DNA from 3 places in the Streptomyces sp. NPDC002790 genome. Region 1 is predicted to be linked to each of the others. Evidence: riboswitches for the same ligand, from Rfam matches in the RefSeq annotation. Region 1 holds a riboswitch; each other region holds the start of a gene.
The links. A riboswitch is a leader RNA that binds a small molecule or an ion and turns the genes downstream of it on or off. The one in region 1 is predicted to bind cyclic di-AMP.
Positions count from the first base shown of each region.

Region 2: it holds a riboswitch for cyclic di-AMP, as region 1 does, so the genes downstream of both, ABT004_RS34910 (transglycosylase family protein) here and ABT004_RS11900 (C40 family peptidase) in region 1, are expected to answer to the same signal.
Region 3: it holds a riboswitch for cyclic di-AMP, as region 1 does, so the genes downstream of both, ABT004_RS16385 (M23 family metallopeptidase) here and ABT004_RS11900 (C40 family peptidase) in region 1, are expected to answer to the same signal.

Region 1 covers NZ_JBEOVM010000018.1:17,620-25,277, forward strand. The annotation lists gene ABT004_RS11885 (lipase family alpha/beta hydrolase) at 1-713, shown strand, start outside; gene ABT004_RS11890 (M23 family metallopeptidase) at 919-2,502, shown strand; gene pcrA (DNA helicase PcrA) at 2,516-5,041, opposite strand; cyclic di-AMP (ydaO/yuaA leader) riboswitch at 5,285-5,423, shown strand; gene ABT004_RS11900 (C40 family peptidase) at 5,431-6,627, shown strand; gene ABT004_RS11905 (hypothetical protein) at 6,663-7,016, opposite strand; gene ABT004_RS11910 (C40 family peptidase) at 7,311-7,658, shown strand, end outside.
Region 2 covers NZ_JBEOVM010000173.1:1,587-9,244, forward strand. The annotation lists gene eno (phosphopyruvate hydratase) at 1-1,012, opposite strand, end outside; gene ABT004_RS34910 (transglycosylase family protein) at 1,321-2,046, opposite strand; cyclic di-AMP (ydaO/yuaA leader) riboswitch at 2,051-2,209, opposite strand; gene ABT004_RS34915 (transglycosylase family protein) at 2,390-3,418, opposite strand; gene ABT004_RS34920 (cytochrome P450 family protein) at 3,562-4,845, opposite strand; gene ABT004_RS34925 (nucleoside triphosphate pyrophosphohydrolase) at 4,865-5,890, opposite strand; gene ABT004_RS34930 (SurA N-terminal domain-containing protein) at 5,937-6,605, opposite strand; partial or broken gene ABT004_RS34935 (serine/threonine-protein kinase) at 6,794-7,378, opposite strand; partial or broken gene ABT004_RS34940 (zinc ribbon domain-containing protein) at 7,408-7,658, opposite strand, start outside.
Region 3 covers NZ_JBEOVM010000030.1:19,527-27,184, forward strand. The annotation lists gene ABT004_RS16375 (PrsW family intramembrane metalloprotease) at 1-759, shown strand, start outside; gene ABT004_RS16380 (aldo/keto reductase) at 753-1,706, opposite strand; gene ABT004_RS16385 (M23 family metallopeptidase) at 1,841-2,893, opposite strand; cyclic di-AMP (ydaO/yuaA leader) riboswitch at 2,905-3,049, opposite strand; gene ABT004_RS16390 (PP2C family protein-serine/threonine phosphatase) at 3,329-4,450, opposite strand; tRNA gene ABT004_RS16395 (tRNA-Met) at 4,650-4,723, opposite strand; gene ABT004_RS16400 (alginate lyase family protein) at 4,786-6,009, opposite strand; gene ABT004_RS16405 (hypothetical protein) at 6,123-6,671, opposite strand; gene ABT004_RS16410 (hypothetical protein) at 6,709-6,855, opposite strand; gene ABT004_RS16415 (DUF5994 family protein) at 6,861-7,421, opposite strand; gene ABT004_RS16420 (DUF5994 family protein) at 7,586-7,658, opposite strand, start outside.

The DNA.
Region 1 (7,658 bases):
GAGAAGTAGGAGAACCAGCAGCAGCGGACGCACCTCGCCTGCCCGCACCGGACCAGAAGCCCCCGGTCCTCCTCCTGCACGGCTTCATCGACAACCGCTCCGTCTTCGTCCTCCTGCGCCGCTCCCTCGCGCAGCACGGCAGGCAGCACGTCGAATCGCTCAACTACTCCCCTCTCACCTGCGACATCCGGGCCGCGGCCACACTGCTCGCCCGGCACGTGGAGGAGGTGTGCGAGCGGTCGGGCCGAGACAAGGTCGACATCGTGGGGCACAGCCTGGGCGGCCTGATAGCCCGCTACTACGTGCAGTGCCTCGGCGGTGACACGCGGGTGCGCACGCTCGTCACGCTCGGCACGCCGCACGGCGGCACGCGTGTGGCGCCGCTCGCGGACGCGCACCCGATCGTCCGGCAGATGCGGCCGGGCTCGTCCGTCGTCGAGGAGTTGAAGCGGCCGGCGCCCGGCTGTCGTACGCGCTTCGTGAGCTTCTGGAGCGATCTCGACCAGTTGATGCTGCCCCTCGAGACGGCGTGCGTGGACCACCCGGACCTGCTCGCGCAGAACGTGCGGGTCACGGGCATCGGCCATCTCGCGCTGCCGGTACACCCGGCCGTCGCGATCGGCATCCGGCAGGCCCTCGACGCGGAACACGCGGAGCACGCGGGAGGAGCTCGCGCCGCCGCCAATTCCGGCGGCGGCCTGACAGTGGCCTGACCGCCGATCCGCGCCCCTGCGCAGCCATTTCGTCGAACGGGTCTCGAACCCAGGGCCAAGGAACTGTCCACAGTCCACCCAAAGGCGGCTGATTGCCCGTTTCCCCGGGTCGGGAAACCCGACGAAGATTGTCGTGCCCTCATACCGACGGGTACAGTCACCGCACTGCTCTGGCAGCCCTGTTGTCGAGGCGAAAGAGAAGTTGGTGAACGACCGCAATCCGTCGGGGACCGTGCCTAACGCGGCGTACGACGGTCACTCCGCGACCAGCTTCGCAAGCGATCCACTCTTCGGCGACATGGCAGAGGACCCGTACGAACCGGGTTCCCACGCGACCGGCCAGTGGCACACAGCCCCCCAGCAGCAGTACGCCGACCCCTACGCCTCCGCGTACTACGGCACCGGCACGTACGACACCGGTACCTACGACACGACCGGCGCCTGGGCGACCGGCGGGTACGAGCAGGTCGCCGACATCCCGGCGCAGCACCCCCGGACGATGGCCGAGCAGCACGCCACGGGTCAGTGGGACACGTCGGCGTACGAGACGCAGATGTACGCGGCTCAACACCCCGACACGCAGAGCTTCGACACGCATTCCTTTGAACCCCAGAGCTTCGAACCCCAAAGCTTCGAGACTCAGAGTTTCCAGACCCCGGGCTTCGAGACCCAGAGCTTCGAGTTCCAGGGGTTCGAGGCGCAGCACTTCGAAGCGCAGGGCTTCGAGACCCAGAGCTTCGAGACGCCGAGCTTCAACACGCACGACATGCTCGGCGCGCCCGATCCGCACGACACTCAGGGTTCCACCCACACCTTCCAGGCGCCGGTCTTCGGTACGACCGCCTACGACACGGGCGCGTACGACGCCACGCAGTGGAACGCGGCCGACGCCGTCGCCCCCGCGGAGCCCGAGGCCGAGGACGAGCCCGTCATGGACCCGGCCCCCGAAGCGGAACACCCGCACGGACCCGCCCTCGACGCCGACCCCGCGCCCCCGCAGCCCACATCACGCAGGGCCGGGAAGAACGCGAAGAACGTCTCCCGTGGTCGCGCCGGTCGCCGACGTCCGCCGGCCAAGCGGTCCGCGCTGGTCACCATCGTCGTGCCCTCGGTCTGCGTGGTCGGCGTCGCCGGGATCGCCGCGGCGAGCGTCGGCGGGAGCAGCGGGGACGACGGCAAGGAGGCGCAGGCCGAGGCGGCCCCGGACGCGCAGGCCGTGAAGCCGGCCGTCGCCAACAACAAGCTGGACTCGCAGTTGAAGGACCTGTCCGCCGACGCGGGCGACTTTGCCGACCGGGCGAGCCGCACGCAGGAGCGGATCGACCTCAAGGCGAAGCAGGAGGCGGCGCGCAAGCATGCCGCCGAGGAGGCCGCGCGCAAGGAAGCGGCGCGGCCCAAGTTCGTACTGCCGGTGAAGCAGCACGGGCTGAGCGCCTTCTTCGGGCAGGCCGGCGTCAACTGGATGTCCCAGCACTCCGGCATCGACTTCCCCGTCTCGTACGGGACTCCGGTGATGGCCGCGACGGACGGCACCGTGAAGACGCAGTGGAACAGCGCGTACGGGAACATGGCCATCGTCACCGCCAAGGACGGCACGGAGACCTGGTACTGCCACCTGTCCTCGCACACCGTGATGAGCGGTCCGGTGAAGGCCGGTGACGTGATCGCGCGGTCCGGGAACTCCGGCAACTCCACAGGACCGCACCTGCACTTCGAGGTACGGCCCGGCGGCAGCGCGGCGATCGACCCGCTGCCGTGGCTGCGCAGCCACGGCCTCAACCCGAACTGAGCCGCTCCCCCCGCTACAGCTTCTCGACCGGCGCGTACCGCAGCAGCAGCCGCTTCGGCTTGGGGTCGCCGAAGTCGATCGACGCCTCCGACTTGTCGCCGGTGCCCGACACGCCCACCACCGTGCCCAGCCCGAACTGGTCGTGCGTGACGCGGTCGCCGATGGCGAGGGCGACCACCGGCTTGGAGTTCGCCCGGCTCGTGGCGAAGGCCGGCGTCGTACCCGTGCGGGAGCGCGAGGACGACAGCGTGGCCGCGATGCCGCCGCCGATGCTCTTGGTCGAGGCCGCGGGCGTGGACGGGCCGGTGCGCTTCCAGTCGAGGTGGCCGACGGGGATCTCCTCCAGGAACCGGGAGGGCGGGTTGTACGAGGGCTGACCCCAGGCGCTGCGCATGGAGGCGCGCGTCAGGTAGAGGCGCTGTCGCGCGCGCGTGATGCCCACGTACGCGAGGCGGCGCTCCTCCTCCAGCTCCTTGGCCTGGCCGAGGGAGCGCATGTGCGGGAAGACGCCGTCCTCCAGGCCGGTCAGGAAGACGACCGGGAACTCCAGGCCCTTGGCGGTGTGCAGCGTCATCAGCGTGATGACGCCGCTCCCGTCGTCGTCCTCGTCGGGGATCTGGTCGGAGTCGGCGACGAGCGCGACGCGCTCCAGGAAGGCGGAGAGCCCCCCGCCCATCGTCGTGGCCTCGCCCTCGGTCGTGCCGCCGTCCGCCTCGGCCCCGCCCTCTGCCGTGTCCTCCGTCGCGTCCTCGCCTGCGGCGGACTCCTGCTCGAACTCCAGGGCCACGGCCGCGAGTTCCTGGAGGTTCTCGATCCGGGTCTCGTCCTGCGGGTCGGTGGAGGCCTGGAGTTCGGCGAGGTAGCCGGTGCGCTCGAGGATGGCCTCGAGGACCGTGGCCGGGCCCGCGCCCGACTCCACGATCGTGCGGAGGTCCTCCATCAGCGTGTTGAACCGCTTCACGGCGTTCGCCGAGCGGGCCGCCATCCCGTACGCCTCGTCGACGCGGCGCAGCGCCTGCGGGAAGGAGATCTTCTCGCGCTGGGAGAGCGCGTCGATCATCGCTTCGGCGCGGTCGCCGATGCCGCGCTTGGGCACGTTGAGGATGCGGCGCAGCGGGACCGAGTCCTCGGGGTTGGAGAGCACGCGCAGGTAGGCCAGGACGTCCCTGACCTCCTTGCGCTCGTAGAAGCGGACGCCGCCGACGACCTTGTAGGGCAGGCCGGTGCGGATGAAGATCTCTTCGAAGACACGGGACTGCGCGTTCGTCCGGTAGAAGACCGCGACGTCGCCCGCCAGCGCGTCGCCCGCGTCCGTGAGCCGGTCGATCTCGTCGGCGATGAACTGCGCCTCGTCGTGCTCGGTGTCCGCGACGTAGCCGGTGATCTGGGCGCCGGGCCCCTCGTTCGTCCAGAGGTTCTTGGGGCGGCGCGACTCGTTGCGCTCGATCACCGCGTTCGCCGCGCTGAGGATCGTCTGCGTGGAGCGGTAGTTCTGCTCCAGCATGATCGTCGTCGCGTTCGTGTAGTCCTCTTCGAACTGCAGGATGTTACGGATCGTGGCGCCACGGAACGCGTAGATCGACTGGTCCGCGTCACCCACGACGCACAGCTCCGCCGGGTCCGCCTCCTCCCCCTCGGTGGGGCCGACCAGCTCGCGGACCAGCGCGTACTGCGCGTGGTTCGTGTCCTGGTACTCGTCGACGAGGACGTGGCGGAAGCGGCGGTGGTAGTGCTCCGCGACGTCGGGGAACGCGCGCAGCAGGTTCACCGTCGTCATGATCAGGTCGTCGAAGTCCAGGGCGTTGGCCTCGCGGAGCCGTCCCTGGTACATCCGGTAGGCCTGGGCGAGGGTCTTCTCGAAGCCGTCGGCCGCCGTGCCCGCGAAGTCCTCCTCGTCGATCAGCTCGTTCTTGAGATTGCTGATCTTGGCGCTGAAGGACTTCGGCGGGAACTTCTTCGGGTCCAGGTCCAGGTCGCGGCAGACGAGCGCCATGAGCCGCTTGCTGTCGGCGGCGTCGTAGATCGAGAAGGAGGACGTGAAGCCCAGCTTCTTGCTCTCGCGGCGCAGGATGCGGACGCAGGCGCTGTGGAACGTGGAGACCCACATGGCGTTCGCGCGCGGGCCCACCAGGGCCTCGACGCGCTCCTTCATCTCGCCCGCGGCCTTGTTCGTGAACGTGATCGCGAGGATCTGGCCGGGGTGTGCTCCGCGCTCGGCGAGCAGGTACGCGATGCGGTGCGTGAGGACGCGGGTCTTGCCGGAACCGGCGCCCGCGACGATGAGCAGCGGGGAGCCGCCGTGCACGACGGCCGCCTGCTGGTTCTCGTTCAGCCCCTCGAGGAGGGAGGCCGAGTCGAGGACCGGGCGGGGGGCGCCGTCCCGGTAGTGCGCGTCCCGCTCCGGGGGCACGCCGAACAGCCCCTCCGGCATCGGCTCCGGGGCCCCGTCGTCGTACTCGGGGTCCGGGGGCGGGGGCGGGGGCTCCGCCGCACTGTTCTGGAGGCCGGTCAGGAAGCTGTCGTCAAAGAGGCTGCTCATCGCTCCACGAGTCTAGGCGGCCCCACTGACAACCCGCGGCCCCCTTCAAAATCCGAGGGAGCCCGGAGGGAAATCCGAGCGGGCCCGGAGGGAAATCCGAGGGGGCCCGGAGCAAGAGATCACGAAAATGTATCGGGCATATCGAACATCAACCTTCACAGCAGCCACACGAGTTGGCTACGGTTCAGCCGGGCAGCCCGTCCCCCCGCCCGCGGATGTCGCGGCGAACGGGCAGCCCCCGCTGAGTTCCGTACGCCGCAAGGCAGGGAACCGGGGACCCAACCGACCTTGGGGTGAATCGGTCAGCCGACCGTAGGGCAGCCTTCCACGTACGACGCCCGAACCCGACAGCTAACCCGGTAGGCGGACGACGGAAGGAGTCGCCTGCCTTGGCGTCGCACCGTAAGCCCCGCAGCCGTTCCCGGATCACCGGCGGCCTTCGCACGACCCCGGCCGTCGGCATCACGACCGCCGCCCTCACCTCCGTGGCCCTGCTCTCGCAGACGGCACAGGCCGCGCCCGCGCAGCCGTCGTCGAAGCCGCGCCTCGAAGAGGTCCAGCAGAAGGTCGACACCCTGTACCGGCAGGCCGAGGTCGCCACCCAGAAGTACAACGGCGCGAAGGAGCGGACCGACTCCAAGAAGACCCAGGTCGACAAGCTCCTCGACGATGTCGCGCAGCGCACCGATGACATGAACACGGCCCGCCAGAAGCTCGGCAGATACGCCGCCGAGCAGTACCGCTCGGGCAGTGTCAGCGACACCGCGACCATGTTCCTCGCGGACGACCCGGAGGACTACTTCTCGCAGCGCCAGCTGATGAACCGGCTCACCAGTGAGCAGAAGAAGTCGATCGACGACTATCAGGGGCAGGCGCGCGAGATCGCCGAGAAGCGCGACGAGGCGCAGTCGAGCCTCCAGGACCTCACCGACTCGCAGGCCGAGCTGAGGTCGACGAAGGAGACCGTCCAGACGAAGCTCTCCGACGCGCGCAAGCTGCTGGCCGAGCTGACCGCCGAGGAGAAGGCGCGGCTCGCCGCGATCGAGAAGGCCAAGGAGGCGGCGGCCCGCAAGAAGGCCGCCGAGTTGGCCGCCAAGCAGAAGGCCGCGGAGGCGGCGAAGCGGAAGGCGGCCGAGGAGGCGAAGGAGCAGGAGCAGTCTTCCGGCTCGTCCTCCGGCTCCTCGGGGTCCTCTTCCGGTTCGTCGGGCTCATCGGACGCCTCCTACGCCACGAAGGCCGCGCAGGCGCTGGCGTTCGCCAAGTCACAGGAGGGCAAGCCGTACGTGTGGGGCGCCACGGGCCCGGACTCGTACGACTGCTCGGGCCTTACGCAGGCGGCGTGGAAGTCCGCGGGGATCTCGCTGCCGCGGACGACCTGGGACCAGGTCGAGATCGGCAAGACGGTGCCGCTCTCCGACATCCAACCCGGTGACCTGGTGTTCTTCTACGACGACATCAGCCACGTGGGCCTCTACATGGGCGACGGCATGATGGTGCACGCGCCGAAGCCGGGTGCGGTCGTGCGCGAGGAGTCGATCTACTACGACGGCACGTCGTCGATCCACAGCGTGGTGCGCCCGGCCTGAGCCCACCACGCCTGTGACTCTGACGATGCCGGTGATCAGGTCCAGAGCACCGCGATGAAGATGTTCGCGACGGTGAGCGCGCCGACCGTCGCGAACAGACCCTTCTCGGCCTTCTCCTCGTCCCGCTTCACGTAGACGATGCCGAGGATCACGATCAGGACCGCGAGCTTCACGCCGATCTTGATGTTGTTGACGGTGGAGCCGTCGGCCTGGTTGAGGCCGACCAGGGCGACGCCGGTCACCAGCATGGTCAGCGCGCCGTGCAGCATCGCCTTGTTGAAGCGGGCCGCGCCCTCCTTCATCGCCGACATCTGCGTGAGGAAGCCGCCGAGCAGCGAGGCGATGCCGATGATGTGCAGACCGACGAAGATGTTGATGAGTACGTCCATGGGGCCGGAGCCTACTTGGGCCCGTTTCGGGCCACTTCGGAGCCCCGACGGTCACCCTCTGTCACCGCCCGTAACAAATGGGCCAGTTGCGAACAATCGGCCACCAACCCGTTACGCCGAGGTTTAGCGTCCTTGCTCAGGTGACCGGCTCCCCACCGCCGCCCGGGCCAGGGGCGGCAGTCGGACACCACCGCCGAGAAAGGTCCGGCGGCGACCCGCTCCCCCTGTGCGGGCCGCCGCCGGACGCGCGACCGGGGGCCGTGCGTTTCGGACGGCCGCCCAGAGGAGGACTTTGTGCCGGCAGCGCACCGCAAGCCCCGACCGCGTTCGCTCAGCGTTGGTAGGGCCCGCACCGCGGCCACCCTCGCCCTGGCATCCGCGGCCACCGTCACCGCCCTCGACGGCGGGGCGGCGCACGCGGAGCCCGAGCTCGGCGCCGCCCAGGTGCGGGCCAAGGTCGACAAGCTGTACCAGGAGGCGGAGGTCGCCACCCAGAAGTACAACGGCGCGAAGGAGAAGGCGGACGGGGCGCGGAAGAAGGTGGACGAGCTCCAGGACGAGGCGTCCCGGCGCACCGAATCGCTCAACTCCCAGCGCGAGAAGCTGGGTTCGGTGGCGGCATCCCAGTACCGCACCGGAGGC
Region 2 (7,658 bases), on a different contig from region 1:
GGTTCACCTTCACGAGCAGAGCGTTCGCCGAGTTCTCCTCGATGCCGCGGGCCAGGCGCTCCGGGTTGGTGACGAAGAGGTCGTCGCCGACGATCTGGACCTTGTCACCCAGCTTCTCGGTGAGAACGTTCCAGCCGGCCCAGTCGTCCTCGAACAGCGGGTCCTCGACGGAGACGAGCGGGTACGCGGAGACGAGCTCCTCGTAGTACTCCGTCATCTCGGCGGCGGAGCGCTCCTTGCCCTCGAACTGGTACTTGCCGTCCTTGTAGAACTCGGAGGCGGCGACGTCGAGCGCGAGGGCGATCTGCTGGCCGGGAACGTAGCCGGCCTCCTTGATGGCCTCGAGGATCAGGTCGAGGGCCTCACGGTTCGAGCCCAGGTTCGGGGCGAAGCCGCCCTCGTCGCCCAGGCCCGTGGCCAGGCCCTTGCTCTTCAGGACCTTCTTCAGCGTGTGGTAGACCTCGGCGCCCCAGCGCAGGGCCTCGGAGAAGGACTCCGCGCCGATCGGGGCGATCATGAACTCCTGGATGTCGACGTTGGAGTCCGCGTGGGATCCACCGTTCAGGATGTTCATCATCGGCACCGGGAGAAGGTGCGCGTTCGGGCCGCCCAGGTAGCGGAAGAGCGGCAGGTCCGACGCCTCGGACGCGGCGTGCGCGACGGCGAGGGAGACGCCGAGGATGGCGTTGGCGCCGAGCGAGCCCTTGTTGTCGGTGGCGTCCAGGTCGAACATCGCCTGGTCGATCAGGCGCTGCTCGGTGGCGTCGTAGCCGACGAGCTCCGGGCCGATCTGCTCGATGACGGCGAGGACGGCCTTCTCGACGCCCTTGCCCTGGTAACGGTTGGGGTCACCGTCGCGGAGTTCGATGGCCTCGAAGGCACCGGTGGAGGCACCCGACGGGACGGCCGCACGGCCGGTGCTCCCGTCGTCGAGGCCGACCTCGACCTCGACCGTGGGATTGCCTCGGGAGTCCAGGATTTCCCGGGCTACGACGACGTCGATGGACGGCACGAGCATCTCCTTCTGGGATGTGACGAAGCTTTGCGGGCACCGTCGGACAACGGGTCCCGCATCCCCGAGCGTAACCGGCCCGAGGGCATCGGCCATCCGAACGCCCGTCTTGTGGACAACGCCGTTAGCGAAATGTTCCTTAACGGAACAAAAACAGCGACCTCCCTCCCGGCTGCGCCGGGAGGGAGGTCGCCGAAGTGAGCGGCCCGTGGGGACGGGGTGCGGCGGGGCTCGGCGTCCGCCGATGCCGAGCCCGTACCTGGTGGCCCTGTGCGGGCCTGGTGGCCCCTGCGCGGGGCCGGACGGTCTTAGCTGAGGTGCAGCTGCTGACCCGGGTAGATCAGGTCCGCGTCCTTGACGATGTCCTTGTTCTTCTCGAACAGCTTCTGCCAGTTCGAGTCGTGCGCCTCGGCGATCTTGCTGAGGGTGTCGCCGGTCTTCACCTTGTACTCGCCGTCACCCTTCTCGACCTTGTTACCGGTCGGGGTGGTGACGGTGTCCTGCTTCGGAGCCGCCTGCTTCGGGGCCTCCTGCTTGGGGGCCGCCTGCTTCGGGGCCTCCTGCTTCGGCTGCTCGCGCTGCTCGGAGCGGTCGGCACGCTGCTGCGTGCTCTGGGTGTCCTGCTGCTGCGAGGACGAGTCGTCCGCGCCACCCTCGTTCGGGGTGGAGGACAGGCCCGAGCCGCAGTTCGGCCAGGCACCGTTGCCCTGCGAGGCGAGAACCTTCTCGCCGACGGCTATCTGCTGCGCCTTGGAGGCCTGGTCGGCGGTGGAGGCGTACTGCGAGCCGCCGTAGGCGGACCAGGTGGAGGACGAGAACTGCAGGCCACCGTAGAAACCGTTGCCGGTGTTGGTGGACCAGTTGCCGCCGGACTCGCACTGCGCGACCTGGTCCCACTCGGACGTGGTCGCGGCGGAGGCCGAACCGGCACCCATCAGCGGCACGGCGACGGCGGCAGCGGCGACTCCGCCGAGCGTGGCGACGCGAACGGCCTTGGAGGGGCGGCGGTGCTTGTTGTTGCCGGAAAACAGCATGGAGATATCTCCTCACCGACGCCTGCGAGGTGAGCTGTCGGGTTCGGACCAGTGAGTGTCCGGCAGACGCATCCTTGTGCGCTGCTTAACCCCAAGCCCGTCCGGTCTCCCGGAAGGGCGGCTTACCTGGGTCCCCCGCTCCTGCCTACGGCGCTTACGCGTCGACTGTTCCCGTACGGACGTTGGCAGGATTCGGCGTGACGTCCATCGGGGCCCGCTGAAGCGAGCGGTCACGAACGTAAGCGGTCGATCCGTCCGATTTCAAAGTCGATCAGGGGCTTTGAGACCCATGTCTCACTCGATCGACATCGGACAAAGCCCCCTCAAACGGCCCGAACTCCCGCTACCTTTTGCCCGATCCGTCCCCAAGATCCAGGCTCTGACCAGGAAGGATGAGGTCTGGGTCGGTACCTACCGTCTCCTTGTTCCGCTCGTAGAGCGCGTCCCATCCGCCGTGCACGTCCTGAGCCTTCGCGATGTCCCAGAGGTTGTCGCCGGCGTGCACCTCGTACGTGTCGTCGCCGCGCTTCTCGTCACGCGAGGCGTGACGCCCCTCTCCCGTACGGGAGTCGGAACCGTCGTCACCGGCACGGTCTCCGCGGTGGCGGCCCGCCGTGGCGTCGTCCGACGCGGCACCGTCACCGTCACCGGAGGGGGAGGCGGACGGCGAGGCCGTTTCGGAGGAGGAGGAGGCCGTGTCGTCGCCGTCAGAAGGTGCGTGGGACTTGTCACTTGAGGGGGACGGGGAGCCCTCGGCGCTGCTACCGGAGGTATCGCGCGAGGGGTCGGCCGACGGCTCGTCCGACGCGTCGGAACCCTCACCGCCGTCGTGACCCTTGTCTCCCGAATCGGCTGAATCGGTGGAGCCCGCCTTGTCGGCGTCGTCGTCCGACTTGTTGTCGGCATCGGTGTCCGACGGCTCGGACGCGGAATCGGATGCCGACTCGGACGGCTGCGGCGACGCGGAGACGCCCGGATCGACCTCCGCCGAGTCGTCGCCCTTGGTGAGGTCCGCGGTGAGCGAGCACATCGGCCAGGCACTCACACCCTTGGCGTCAAGAACCTTCTCGGCGACGGCTATCTGCTGCGAGCGGCTGGCCTGGTCGGCACGCGGGGCGTAGTCGAGCCCCCCGTACTGCTCCCATCTCTCCTGCGTGAACTGGAGGCCGCCGTAGTAGCCGTTACCGGCATCCAGGCTCCACTGCCCACCGCTCTCGCACTCGGCGAGCTTGTCCCACGCCTGCGTGGTCGCGGCGCTCGCGCCGCTCGCGGCGAACAGCGGGATCGCGATGGCGCTGCCGGCGACTCCGGCGGCGACGACGAGAGCAGGGGCCTGGCGGGGGCGACGGTGTCGACCGTTCCCGGAGAGCATGCGGTTGCCTTTCGCGAGACTGATGCTGCTACGCGCGACGGGTGGTGCAAGTGGTGCGGGTTGTGCATGTGTCGCGATGATCCGTGAACGTAGCTGCACTCGAACGCCTGTCACAAGTCGATGCAGCGAAGATCACGTGAATGTCACATTGCTGACGGCCCGTCAGTTCCGGCGGGGTTCTGACGCGTCGTGAACTCCACCGGGAGCGTGCGCAGTCCACGCATGATGAGCCCGCCACGCCACCGCAAATCGTCAGGTTCCACCGCAAGTCGCAGGTCCGGGAGGCGCGTCAGGAGCGTGCCGAGGGCGGCCTGTCCCTCCAGGCGCGCGAGCGGGGCGCCGAGGCAGTAGTGGATGCCGTGTCCGTACCCGAGGTGCTGGTTGTCGCGGCGGGAGAGGTCGAGGGTGTCGGGCTCGGTGAAGCGCGCCGGGTCGCGGTCGGCGGCGGCGAGCACGACGAGAACCGGGTCGCCCGCACCGATCTCCACGCCGCCGATGGTCAGCGACGCCCTGGCGAACCGCCACGTGGCCATCTCCACCGGCCCGTCGAAGCGCAGGAGTTCCTCGATCCCCGTCTCCAGCAGGCCCGTCTCCCCTGCCGCGATCGACCTCTGCAGAAGCCCCCTCTGCTCGGGATGCGTGAGCAGGGCGTACGTGCCGTTGCCGATCAGGTTGACGGTCGTCTCGAACCCGGCGAAGAGCAGCACGAAACACATGGCCGCCACCTCGTTCTCCGTGAGGTGTTCGCCGTGGTCGGAGGCGCGGATCAGGTCGGAGATCAGGTCGTCCGTCAGGTCGCCGCGTTTGCGGTGGATCAGGTCGACCAGGTACGCGCGGATCCGCTTCACCGCGCGGCCCACTCCGCCGCGGGGGCCGCCGCCGTGGCGGATCATCATGCCCGCCCATTCGCGGAAGTCGTCCTGGTCCTCGCGGGGGACGCCGAGGAGGTCGCAGATGGCGTAGATGGGGAGGGGGAAGGCGAAGTCGTGGATGAGGTCGGCTTCGCCGTTCGCCGCGAAGGCGTCGATGAGGTCGTCCGTCAACTGCTGGACGCGTGGCGCGAATTCGGCGACGCGGCGTGGGGTGAACGCCTTCGAGACGAGGCGGCGCAGGCGGGTGTGGTCCGGCGGGTCGATGTTGAGGAGGTGGGTGGTCAGCTCGGCCTTGCGTTCACCGGGGATACCCGTCTTGCCCTTGGCGTGGCTCGGCTCGTCGTGGTGGTCCGCGTTCTTGCTGAGCCGTGGGTCGGCGAGCGCCTGGCGGGCGTCCGCGTACCGGGTGACCAGCCAGGCCTCGACGCCGCTCGGCAGCGTGGTGCGGTGCACGGGGGCGTGCTCGCGCAGCCAGGCGTAGGCGGGGTACGGGTTGCCGGCGAACTCCCAGCTGAAGAGTTCGGGGGCGCTGGAGGGAGTGGGGCTCTCGGTCACCACCTGACCGTAACCGGCCCTATGAGGTGGTGAGCCCCTCGGTCGTGCGTACCGCGTCCCGGTAGGCACGGGCGGCGGCTCTGAGTGCTGCCTCCGGGTCGACGCCTTCGGCCTCGGCGCGCAGGGCGAGGGTGAGGAGTTCGTAGCCGATGTCGTCTCCCGTGGGCACCGGGACGTCCAGGTTCGCCGTGCGTACCCGGGAGGCGAGTTTGGCGGCGAGGGCGAGGGACGGCTGGCCGAGGGGGACGCCGTCCGTGACGGAGGCGCGGCGCTTGGACTCGCCCTTCTTGCGGAGCCAGATCTCCCGGACCTCCTCCGGGGTCGCGGCGCTCTCGTCGCCGAAGACGTGCGGGTGGCGGTGGATGAGCTTGTCGACGATGCCGCCCGCGACGTCGTCGATGGAGAAGGGGGCCTCTTCCTCGGACTCCGCCGAGGCCTCCTCGGCGATGCGGGCGTGGAAGACGACCTGGAGGAGTACGTCGCCGAGTTCCTCGCGCAGTTCGTCGCGGTCGTTGGTCTCGATGGCCTCGACGAGTTCGTAGGCCTCCTCGATGGCGTACTTGGCGAGGTCCTCGTGGGTGCGCTGCTTCGACCAGGGGCATTCGCGGCGGATCCGGTCCATGACCTGGACGAGGTCGAGGAGGCGGGCGCCGGGCAGGTCGTAGGAACCGGGGAGCAGTTCGAGGTTCGGCATCTGTTCGCGGCCCGAGCCGGCGAGCCGCGCCAGGCCGTCCGTGAGCTGCCGGTCGCCCTCGGCGGTGGCGAGGACGACGAGTGTGCGCCCGCCGTCGGCGCAGCGGTCGACGAGCTCGCGGGCGGTGGGCGCGGCGATCGTGACCTGGACGCCCGCGTCCTTCACGTACGGCAGCTGCGGGTGCGCGGCGTCGGCGCACAGCACCTCGTCGGCCGTGCGCAGCGTCTGCCAGGCCTGCCAGGAGAGGAGCCCGGGGGCGACCCGGTGGCTGGTGGTGAGCAGGACGACGCGGCCGGCGGTGTCGCCTGCGGCGGCGGGGGCGTGGTGGTCGTGCGCCTCGGGTTCGTTCACCCCTCGAACGTAACGCAGGCCACTGACAACCCCGCCTCCCCCGGGTCTACGCGGTCTGCTGCTGGGCCGGGGCTTCCTTGGTGATCTGTCGCAGCCAGGGTGTCTTGGCGTCGACCCGGCTGTTCTTGGTGACGTCCCAGGTCCCGTAGCGGGGGTTGAGGTCGACGTTCAGCTCCTTGGAGGCGCTGGTGAGTGCCTTCCAGAAGACGGCCTTGCCCTGGGGGGTCTGCATGTCGGCGCCGAGCGCGGTCGACAGCTTCTGCGCCTCGATCTCCGTGCGCAGGCTCTCGGTGAGCCGCTTCGGCGGGACGTTGTACTGCTGCAGCCAGGCGACCTCCAACTGCTCGGAGCCGCCCGCCTGTTGCTCCAGGCCGGAGCGCATGCTCTGCATCTCCTTGCGGGTGACGGAGATGTCCGCGTCGGTGGCGGCGCGGTGCAGGACGCGGTCGAGGACCATCGTGTGCAGTGTGTTGCGGGTGAGGCCGCCGGTCTTGGCGATGGCCTGTTCGTACTGGGCGGAGTCCTTGGTGGCGGTCTGTTGTGCGTCCCGCACCTCGTTCACCCGGTTCTCCAGCTGCGAGACGGTGATCCGCTGGCCGCCGACGACGGCCGCGGCACCGGGGTGCGCTTCGCTGCCGCAGGCGGTGAGGGCGGGGACCGCGGCGATGGCGGCGGATAGAGCAACTACGGTGCGGCGGCTGTTGCGGCGGTGCAAGGTGGGGCCTCCCTGCGAGCAGTTTGTGCTTCGGTGCACAAAGTCCGGCGTTGATCGATGTTAGGCAGTGACCGCTTGCTAGGCCACCTATTCGACAACGATTCGCCAGGAGTTGAGGTACCGGAGTCGGCAGGACGTACCCGGGATCAGCCGCGTACCTGGCCCAGCCACTGCAATGTGCGGCGCACTTCCGCGGGGAACGGGTGGCCGGGTCCGTGCAGCCGTTCGGCGTCGTGCAGCAGTCGGGTCAGCGTCTCGTGGGCGGCGCCTCTGTCGCCCACGGAGAGCAGCAACTGGCCGATGCGGCGCCGTACTTCGAGGGCGAGCACGGTGAGTGTGCCGTCCTGTTTGACCATGACGTTCCGTGGCTTGAGGTCGCGGTGCACGATCGGCACCGCGTGCACGGCGGAGAGCACGGCGCACAGTTGCGCGGCGACGGCGACCGCCCAGGGCCAGGGGAAGGGGCTGTGCTCGGCGAGGTCGGCGCCGTCGATGTACTGCATGACGAGGTACAGCTCGTCGCCGTCGCTGCCCGCGTCGTGCACGGTGACGAGACCGGGATGGTCGACCTGGGCCGTGACCCGGCATTCGCGCAGGAAGCGGCGGCGCAGCTCGTCGGCCTCGGCGCCGGCGACCCGGTCGGGGCGTACGAGCTTCACGGCGACGCGGCGGTCGAGGCGCTGGTCGTACGCCGTCCAGACCTGGCCCATGCCGCCCTGGCCGATGAGCGTGGAGAGTTCTTGACTTGCATCCCCGCCCTGAAGGGCGGGGATTCTGGCCTTCCGCTTCCGTTGCTGTGCAGCTACGCGGCACAGGGTTCGGGCGGGAATCCTTGGCTTCCTGTTTCTGCACGTGGTGCCGGACGTGGTGTCCCGGTCTTACCTACGCTCCGCAGGCTGTCACCGCACAGTCCGGCGGCCTTCTTCACGTTGATCGCGGCGTTGACATCCCGGTCGTGGACCGCGCCGCAGGCAGGGCAGGTCCATTCCCGCACGTCGAGGGGCTTGGGCCCGTCCTTGGTGCCGCAGGTCGAGCAGGCCTGGCTGGTCGGCT
Region 3 (7,658 bases), on a different contig from region 1:
GCCTTCGGCACCGACCAGCTCGCCGGCACAGGTCCTGGCCTGACCTCGGTCACCGCCGCCACCTTTTTCGTGCGCGTCGTGATGTCCCCGTTCGCGCACCCGCTGTTCACGGTCCTCACCGGCATCGGCTTCGGCATCGCCGCCGCCATGGCGCCGGGCCGCGGCCGACTGCGCCGGATGCTGCTCCCGCTCGCGGGACTGCTCGCCGCGATGGGCATGCACGCGTTCTGGAACGGCTCGTCCTCGTTCGGCGAGTACGGCTTCTTCGCGGTGTACGCCGCGTTCATGGTGCCGGTGTTCGGCGTGCTCACCTGGCTCGCGGTGTACGTACGCCAGCGTGAGCTGCGCACCATCCGCCAGGAGTTGCCCGCCTACGTCGCCGCGGGTTGGCTCGCCCCGCCGGACCCGCTCGCGCTCGGCTCGCTCAAGGCGCGGCGCCTGGCCCGCGAGTTCGCCACGCACTACGGCGGCCGGCCGGCCGCGACGGCCGTCGCCGAGTACGAGGACCTCGCGACATCCCTCGCGCTGCTTCGCCACCGCGGCCGCAGAGGCAGGGCCGGCGCGGACTACGTCGTACGGGAACGGGAGCTGTTGGAGGCACTGTGGGCGCGGCGCCACTCCGCGCGCCCGGCGCTCGCGTACGGCTCCCAGATCGCGACGCCGATGTGGCTGCCCCCGGCGTACGCGGGCCCCCCGGCGCAGCACCCCGCCTACACCACATATACCGCGTACACCTACGACAACCCGTACCGCTACTGAGACGCCGCCGTGAGCCGGTCGAGCTCCGCCTGTGTCAGCTCCACGTCCGCCACCGCGAGCAGCCCCGGAAGCTGCTCGACCTTCCGCGCGGACGCGATCGGCGCCGTCACCGTGGGCTGCGCGGCGAGCCAGGCGAGGGCGACCGTGGCGATCTCGGCGTCGTGCGCCTGCGCGACCTCGTCGAGGGCGGCGAGCACCTTCTGCCCGCGCTCGGTCTCCAGGTGCTTGCCCGCACCGGCGGCCCGCGCGCTGTCGACCTTGACGCCCGCCCGGTACTTGCCGGTCAGGAAGCCGGCCGCGAGTGCGTAGTACGGCACGGCCCCGAGGCCCGCGCGCGCGGCGACGTCCTGCAGCTCACCCTCGTACGTGTCGCGCGAGACTAGGTTGTAGTGCGGCTGGAGCGCGACGTAACGGGCGAGGCCCTCGCGGTCGGAGAGGTCGAGGGAGTCCTGGAGGCGCTGCGCGGAGATGTTCGACGCGGCGATGTGGCGTACCTTGCCCGCCTTCACCAGTTCGTCAAGGGCGCCGATGATCTCCTCGACCGGCACCTCGGGGTCGTCGTAGTGCGTGTAGTACAGGTCGATGTGGTCGGTGCCGAGGCGCTTCAGGGAGGCGTCGGCCGCGGCCTTGATGTTGGCCGCGGACAGGCCCTGGAACTCCGGGTGGTGGCCGCCCTTGGTGGCGATGACGACGTCGTCGCGGCGGCCGCGCGAGGCCAGCCACTTGCCGATGACGGTCTCCGACTCACCGCCCCGGTTGCCGTCCACCCACGCCGAGTACACATCGGCGGTGTCGATGAAGTTGCCGCCCGCGGCGACGTACGCGTCGAGCACCTCGAAGGACGTGGCCTCGTCGGCGGTCCAGCCGAACACGTTGCCACCCAGGGACAGCGGGAAGACCTCGAGGTCGGAGGTGCCGAGCTTGCGCAGAGAAGGAGAGGAAGTCATGCCCCGACTCAACACCCGTACGGAATACGGTATTCCGCGACCGCGCCGAAAATCGCCTCAAGAGACCCAGGAATGGGCAAACCGGCAGCCCTGACGTCGGGGGGTGAGCGCCAGGACCGCCGGAGTTCACGTGTTCAGGGCGTGAGGCCCTTTTCGCGCAGCCACGACGCCGGGTCGACGCCGGTGGACTGCCCGCCGGGGTGGACCTCCAGGTGGAGGTGCGGCCCGGTGACATTGCCCGTGGCGCCCACGCGGCCGATGACATCGCCGGTGCTGACCTTCTGGCCCGCGCTGACATTGAGCGAGGACTGGTGGCAGAACCACAGCTCGGTGCCGTCGTCGAGGGTGAGCACCGTGCGGTATCCGTACGCGCCCGCCCAGCCGGCCTCCGTGACCGTGCCGGAGTGGATGGCGCGGATCGGCGTACCGGTGGAGGCGGCGAAGTCGAGGCCCGTGTGGTACCCGGAGGACCACATGGAGCCGGGCTGGCCGAAGGTGCCGGAGAGCGTGTACGAGGCGACCGGGAGCTTGAAGCTCTTGGCCAGCTTGGCGAGGCGCTCGGCCTCGGCCTTGCGGCGGGCCTCCGCCTCGGCCTTCTTCTTCTCGGCGAGCTCCTTGGCCTTGGCCGCGTCCTGCTTGGCCGCGGCCTCGACGGCCGCCTGCTTCGCGGCGGCCTCCTCCGCGGCCTGCTTCGCGGTGGCGTCGGCCGCGTCCTGCTGCGTCTCGGCCTGCTGCATGATGCGGGCCCGCAGCGCCTCGCCCGCGCCGGTCTGCCCGTCGGCGGCCTCGGCCTGGGTGATACCGGCGCCGCTCAGCGGGGAGGCCGTGGCGCCGGAGTCGGAATCGGAGTCCGAGCCGTCGGACATCAACGAGCCCACGCCCGGCAGCGACTTGGCCGCGGGCAGCGAGTCCTTGACCGCCGACAGGTCGGGCATGGATATGTGGACCGCGGGCTTGCCGCCCTGTGCGGTGGCGATGCCGCCCGCACCGACGGCGGCGACCACGCCGACGCCGAGAACAGTGGAGCTACGAGCGAATCCACCACGGCGGCGGGCTGTGCGATGCCTGCCGCGGACGGGGGAGACGGACTCCTCGGTGGGATTCCACTCCTCCCAGGTCTCCTGCTCGACGCCGAAGTCGTCTTCGGGTCCGTAGAAGAAGTCTGGGGCAGGCCGGTTCGACGCCACGGGGGCGCTCTCCTTTCCTTCCTTCTCGCCTACCGGGTTAGCTGACGGGTTCGGAGCAGGAAGGTCTCCTACCGACATCGCGAGCTTCAACGATGTCCGATTCACCCCAAGTTGATGGTTCCCCGGTTCCCTTGCGGGATTAAGCGTGTGCGCACGGAGCTGTCTCTTGTGACGGCTGGGACGACCGCGCTGCGTTATCGAACGTTAATAGACAGCAGACAATAATTCCAAGCGCTTCCCACTGATCGTTCACGACTCTGGCCAGGACTTATCGGGACACGAGCGGGCGGATCGGGGCGAGTTGGCAGAGCCTCGCAAACGTCCGCGCAAGTGATGGTGCGTCAATTGTTATGCGGAGCGGCGCCGTTCGACTACGGTCGGCTACCACAGGTAACAACGATCAAGAAACTCGGGCCCGCCCAACAGCCCCGCCCCTCAGCCCCGCCGCACGGCGAGCAGCGCCATGTCGTCCTTCGTCCCGCCGCCGGTATGCGCGCGCACCTCCACGGCGAGGGCCGCGAGGAGTTCATCGGGTCCGGGGAAGACGCGTCCGGAGAGCCGGGCCGCCGGATCGTAGAAGCGGCCGCTCGGGTCGCGCGCCTCGGAGAGCCCGTCGGTGTAGAGCAACAGCGTGGCCGCGGACGGGAACGCCGCCTCGACGGCCCGGTCGGGCCAGCTGCCGAGTTCGCTCATGCCGAGCGGCAGCGCCGCCTGGCACGGGTCGAGTGCGCGTACGGTGCCGTCGCCGAGCAGCAGCAGCGGGCTGGGGTGACCGCGGTTGAGGACGCGGACGAGTTCGACGCCGTGCGGGATCTCGACGAGCACGGCCGTGGTGAAGCCCTCGAAGTCGTCGATGCCGCTGCGCCGGGTGCCCTCGCGGGCCAGCGCCCGCTCCAGGCGCTGGGCGACGGCCTCCAGGGAGCCCTCCTGCTCGGCGGCCTCCCGGAACGCGCCGATGACGACGGCGACCGCGGCGACCGCGCCCATGCCCTTGCCGCGTACGTCGCCGACGATGATCCGGATGCCGTGCGGAGTGTCCTGGACCGCGTACAGGTCACCGCCGATGAACGCGCCGGCCTGCGCCGCCTCGTAGCGCGCCGCGATCACGAAGCCGCCGAGCCGCTGGGGCGGCCGGGGCAGCACCGCGAGCTGCGCGGCCTGGGCGATCTCGCGGGCGGAGGCCAGCTGCTCGTAACCGCGGTACACGATCCGGTTGATCACACAGGCCAGGACGCAGACGGTGGCCACGGTCACGACCTCGGTGACGAACACGGAGTCGAGGTTCTCCGTGAAGCGCAGGTGCACGGCGGTGATCGCAACGATCGACACGACGCCCGTCAGGATCGTCGCGCCGAGCGAGAAGAACGGGGCGGCGACCAGTGGCGCCGCGCTGAACAAAGGGGCGCCGGGAAAGCCCTTGGGGGTGACGTACTCGTAGATCGCACCGCCGATGATGAGCAGCAGGGGCAGCAGCCGCAGGAAGAGGCGGGTGCTCACGGTGTCGGAGCCGTGCCGCCTCCGTCTCCCGCTGGTGCCTCCTGTTCGCTGCCCCACCACTCGTCTCCTGCCGTTCCCTGCCAGCTTCCGGCGTCTCACCAAGAGTTCCCGCACGGGGGCGTGCGGGCGAGCAGGGGTGGGCCGTACGGGTGGGGAACGTGACGTGCGCAACACGGGTGACCGCGCGGGCGGGGGCGGAAACGGAACACAAATGACCAGAGGCCGGAATCTCAGTGAGATTCCGGCCTCTGGTCTTCAGTAGCGGGGACAGGATTTGAACCTGCGACCTCTGGGTTATGAGCCCAGCGAGCTACCGAGCTGCTCCACCCCGCGCCGTTGTGTTCACAACTCTACGCCATCAGGGGGAGTGAACGCGAATCGCTTCCCGTGACCGTTCACGCGGCGGCGTGCGTGAGGGTCTCCCACGCCACGAACAGGTCGTCCGTACCCTCCGGCCGCTGCTTGTGGGTGAGCTTCTCGGTCTGCGGGAGGTCCATCTTCAGCCGCCCCTGAAGGTGCTGGAGGCCCACCTCCGTGTCGGGCCCCATGTCCCGCTGCACCTTGCCGCCGCACAGCCAGGACGGGGCCTTGGTGCCCAGCTGGTACTTGGAGTGCAGTTCGAGCGCGGCGGCGAGCCGTTCCTTCACCTCTCCGTACAGGTCGACGCCCTGGTGCCAGGCGGTCTCCGCCATGTGGGAGGTGGCGGCGAGGGAGTAGCTGGCGTGCTTGAAGTTGCGGCAGGTCTCCTGGGCGAGCCCGTCCTTGAAGGTCTTCTGCCCGAACCAGTACGTCCGCAGTTCCTTCGGGGTGTCGATGTCGCTGCCCTTCGGCTTCACCGGCAGCGGCCCGTCGCTGGAGAGATAGAAGTACGCGGGGACGCGGGCGCGGAAGTGCCCGACGGCCTGGTCGAAGGCCGACTGGTCGTTCAGGTAGACGGCCATGCTCATCGTCGCGTCGGCCATCACCAGGTCCCAGTTGCCGTTGAAGTCGGCGGATCCGCCCCGCACTTCGGGCAGATAGGCCTCGCGCAGCATCCGCTGGAACTTCAGCTCCTGCCCGTCCGGCCAGTCCTTGTACGTGTACTGCATCAGCTCGGCGGCCTTCGCCCAGGACGTGCCGGCCCAGGCGGCCTGCAACCCCGCGTTGTCCGCGGTGTGCCCGGTGACCTTGTCCGACCAGGCGTCCATGATCTCGACGGCCTTGGCGGCGTGCGCCTTGTCGCGGGTGACGTTCCACAGCAGCGCCTGCGTGTACGCCGCGATGGCATCCTCCCGCTCCTCGACGCAGCCCTGCCCGGTCTCGGCGTCGAAGGGGCACTCCACGGTCGCGTACGGCTTGGCCTTGTAGTCGAGGTCGGCGTACTTGCTGTCGCTCATCTCCTTGTACGCGGAGATCCACGGCTCCTGCTTCCGGGCCACGTGGTCACGGACGGCGGCCAGTTGTCCCTTGCCGACCAGGACGCCCGGGTGCGCGAACGGCCCGCCGGAGGGCCGGTGTTCGGGGTGCGCACCCACGTCGGAGTCGGTCCGCGTGGCCCCGCCGCACGCCGTCGCGGCCACCACCAGCAGGGGGACGAGGCCCCCCAGAAGAACGCGTCGCACCCGTGCGCCCGCTGCCATGCAACACCTCCGGTCGGATCAATGGCAGCCTGACGTGTCCTCAGCGGTGGCGCAGTTTCTGTTGCGCCGGTCAGGGGGCGGGCTGGTCGCGGCCGCTCGCGCAGCGTGGCCGCTCACCGCAGGGGCCCGCGCGCCCACACCTCCCGGCCCGACTCCCCGGCGCCCGGCCCCGAGGCGGGCAGTTCCTTCCAGCCCCATGCCCGGAGCAGCTGCCCGACGCCGGCCGCGCGCCTGTTCCCGCCCACACCGGCCACCACAAGGTCCTGGGTGTGGCGGGAGAGCAGCAGGTCGCCGAGGCGGGTCGCTACACCGTGGCGGCGGTGCCCGGACAACACCATCAGCTCGGCCAGCGCGAACACCCGTCCGGACGCGGCGAGTTCCTCCGTCTGCCGTGTCACCTCGACGGGGAGGTCCGCCCACCATGCCCCGTCGCGCTCCAGGCGGTACCCGTAGGCGCAGCCGACGAGTCCGGGCGCGTCGGCGACCGTCATGTCGAACCCGTCGTGCCGAACATGCTGCTCGAAGCGGCCCAGGAAGCTCGCCCGGTCCCGGTACTCGGCCCCGGCCGCACCGCGGTACGCCGTGACGTACACATCGGCGATCCCCTCCCGCTGCTGTTCGGCCTGCCATCGGGTGAGCCTGCGCAGATACACCTCGTCCATCCGGACTCCCCTCGCGGTCCCTCCGCCCCGGCCCGACTCAGTGGGCCGGCTTGTGCGTGGTGCGGTCGCGGTGGCGGCGCGCCCGGGTGGTCGTTCCCCCCTGCTGCGCGTTGAGCCGGTGGATCAGGTAGGCACCGATGGTGATCAGCAGCAGGAGTGCGGCTGCGATGAGTGCGGCGTCCATGGTCCTCACCGCCCCGCGGCCGTGGGGAGGGCGTGGGTGGATGTCGCACCGCCCTCGTACTCCCACGACTCCTGCGCGCTCTGCGGCCGGTCGAGTACGGCGGCGTCACGGAGGTGCGCGATTTCGGCGGCCATGAGATCGGTGGCGGTGAGCGGGGGGCCGTCCGTGGCGCAGGCGGCGCGCATGAGCCGGGCGGCGCTCGCGGCATCCGTCTCGGGCGGGATCACCAGAACGTCGAAGCGTCCGGCCCCGTTGGAGAGCAACAGCAGCTTGTGCGGGTCGAGTTCGGGCGTGAACCAACCGATCCTCATGACGCGGTTGTGGACGGTCACCTTGCGCGGGACGACGGGCCAGAGCATCGGGTTGACGGCGACGCGTGTGATCCGGCCCCACAGCGGATCGAGTGCATCCGCCAGGCCGGGCAGTTCGGCGGCCAGGTCGCGTGAACGAGGCCACCACGCGCCGTCGAGCAGGCCTCGGCCTGTCGGGGACTTGAGCGCCACACGCGCGGCGGAACTCGGAGGCGGAAGGGCGGTGTGAATGGACGTGGTGGTCGCGGTCATCATGCGAACCCGTCTTCGGAGCGACGCGGCAAGCGTCCCCGAGGTCACTGCTCACCGAGGACGAGACCTGCGTGGGTGCCGGAGTACGAAATGCCCTTGGTACGTCAACAGTACTCCTGCGGCCGGGGCCGGTGCGGAGTACGGCCGCGCCTGTCCACGGCGGTCCGTCAACCGGTGGAGGCGCCCTCGGCCGCCAGCAACGCGGTCCCCGTGAGACGCAGCGCCGGGTCGGCCGCCGCG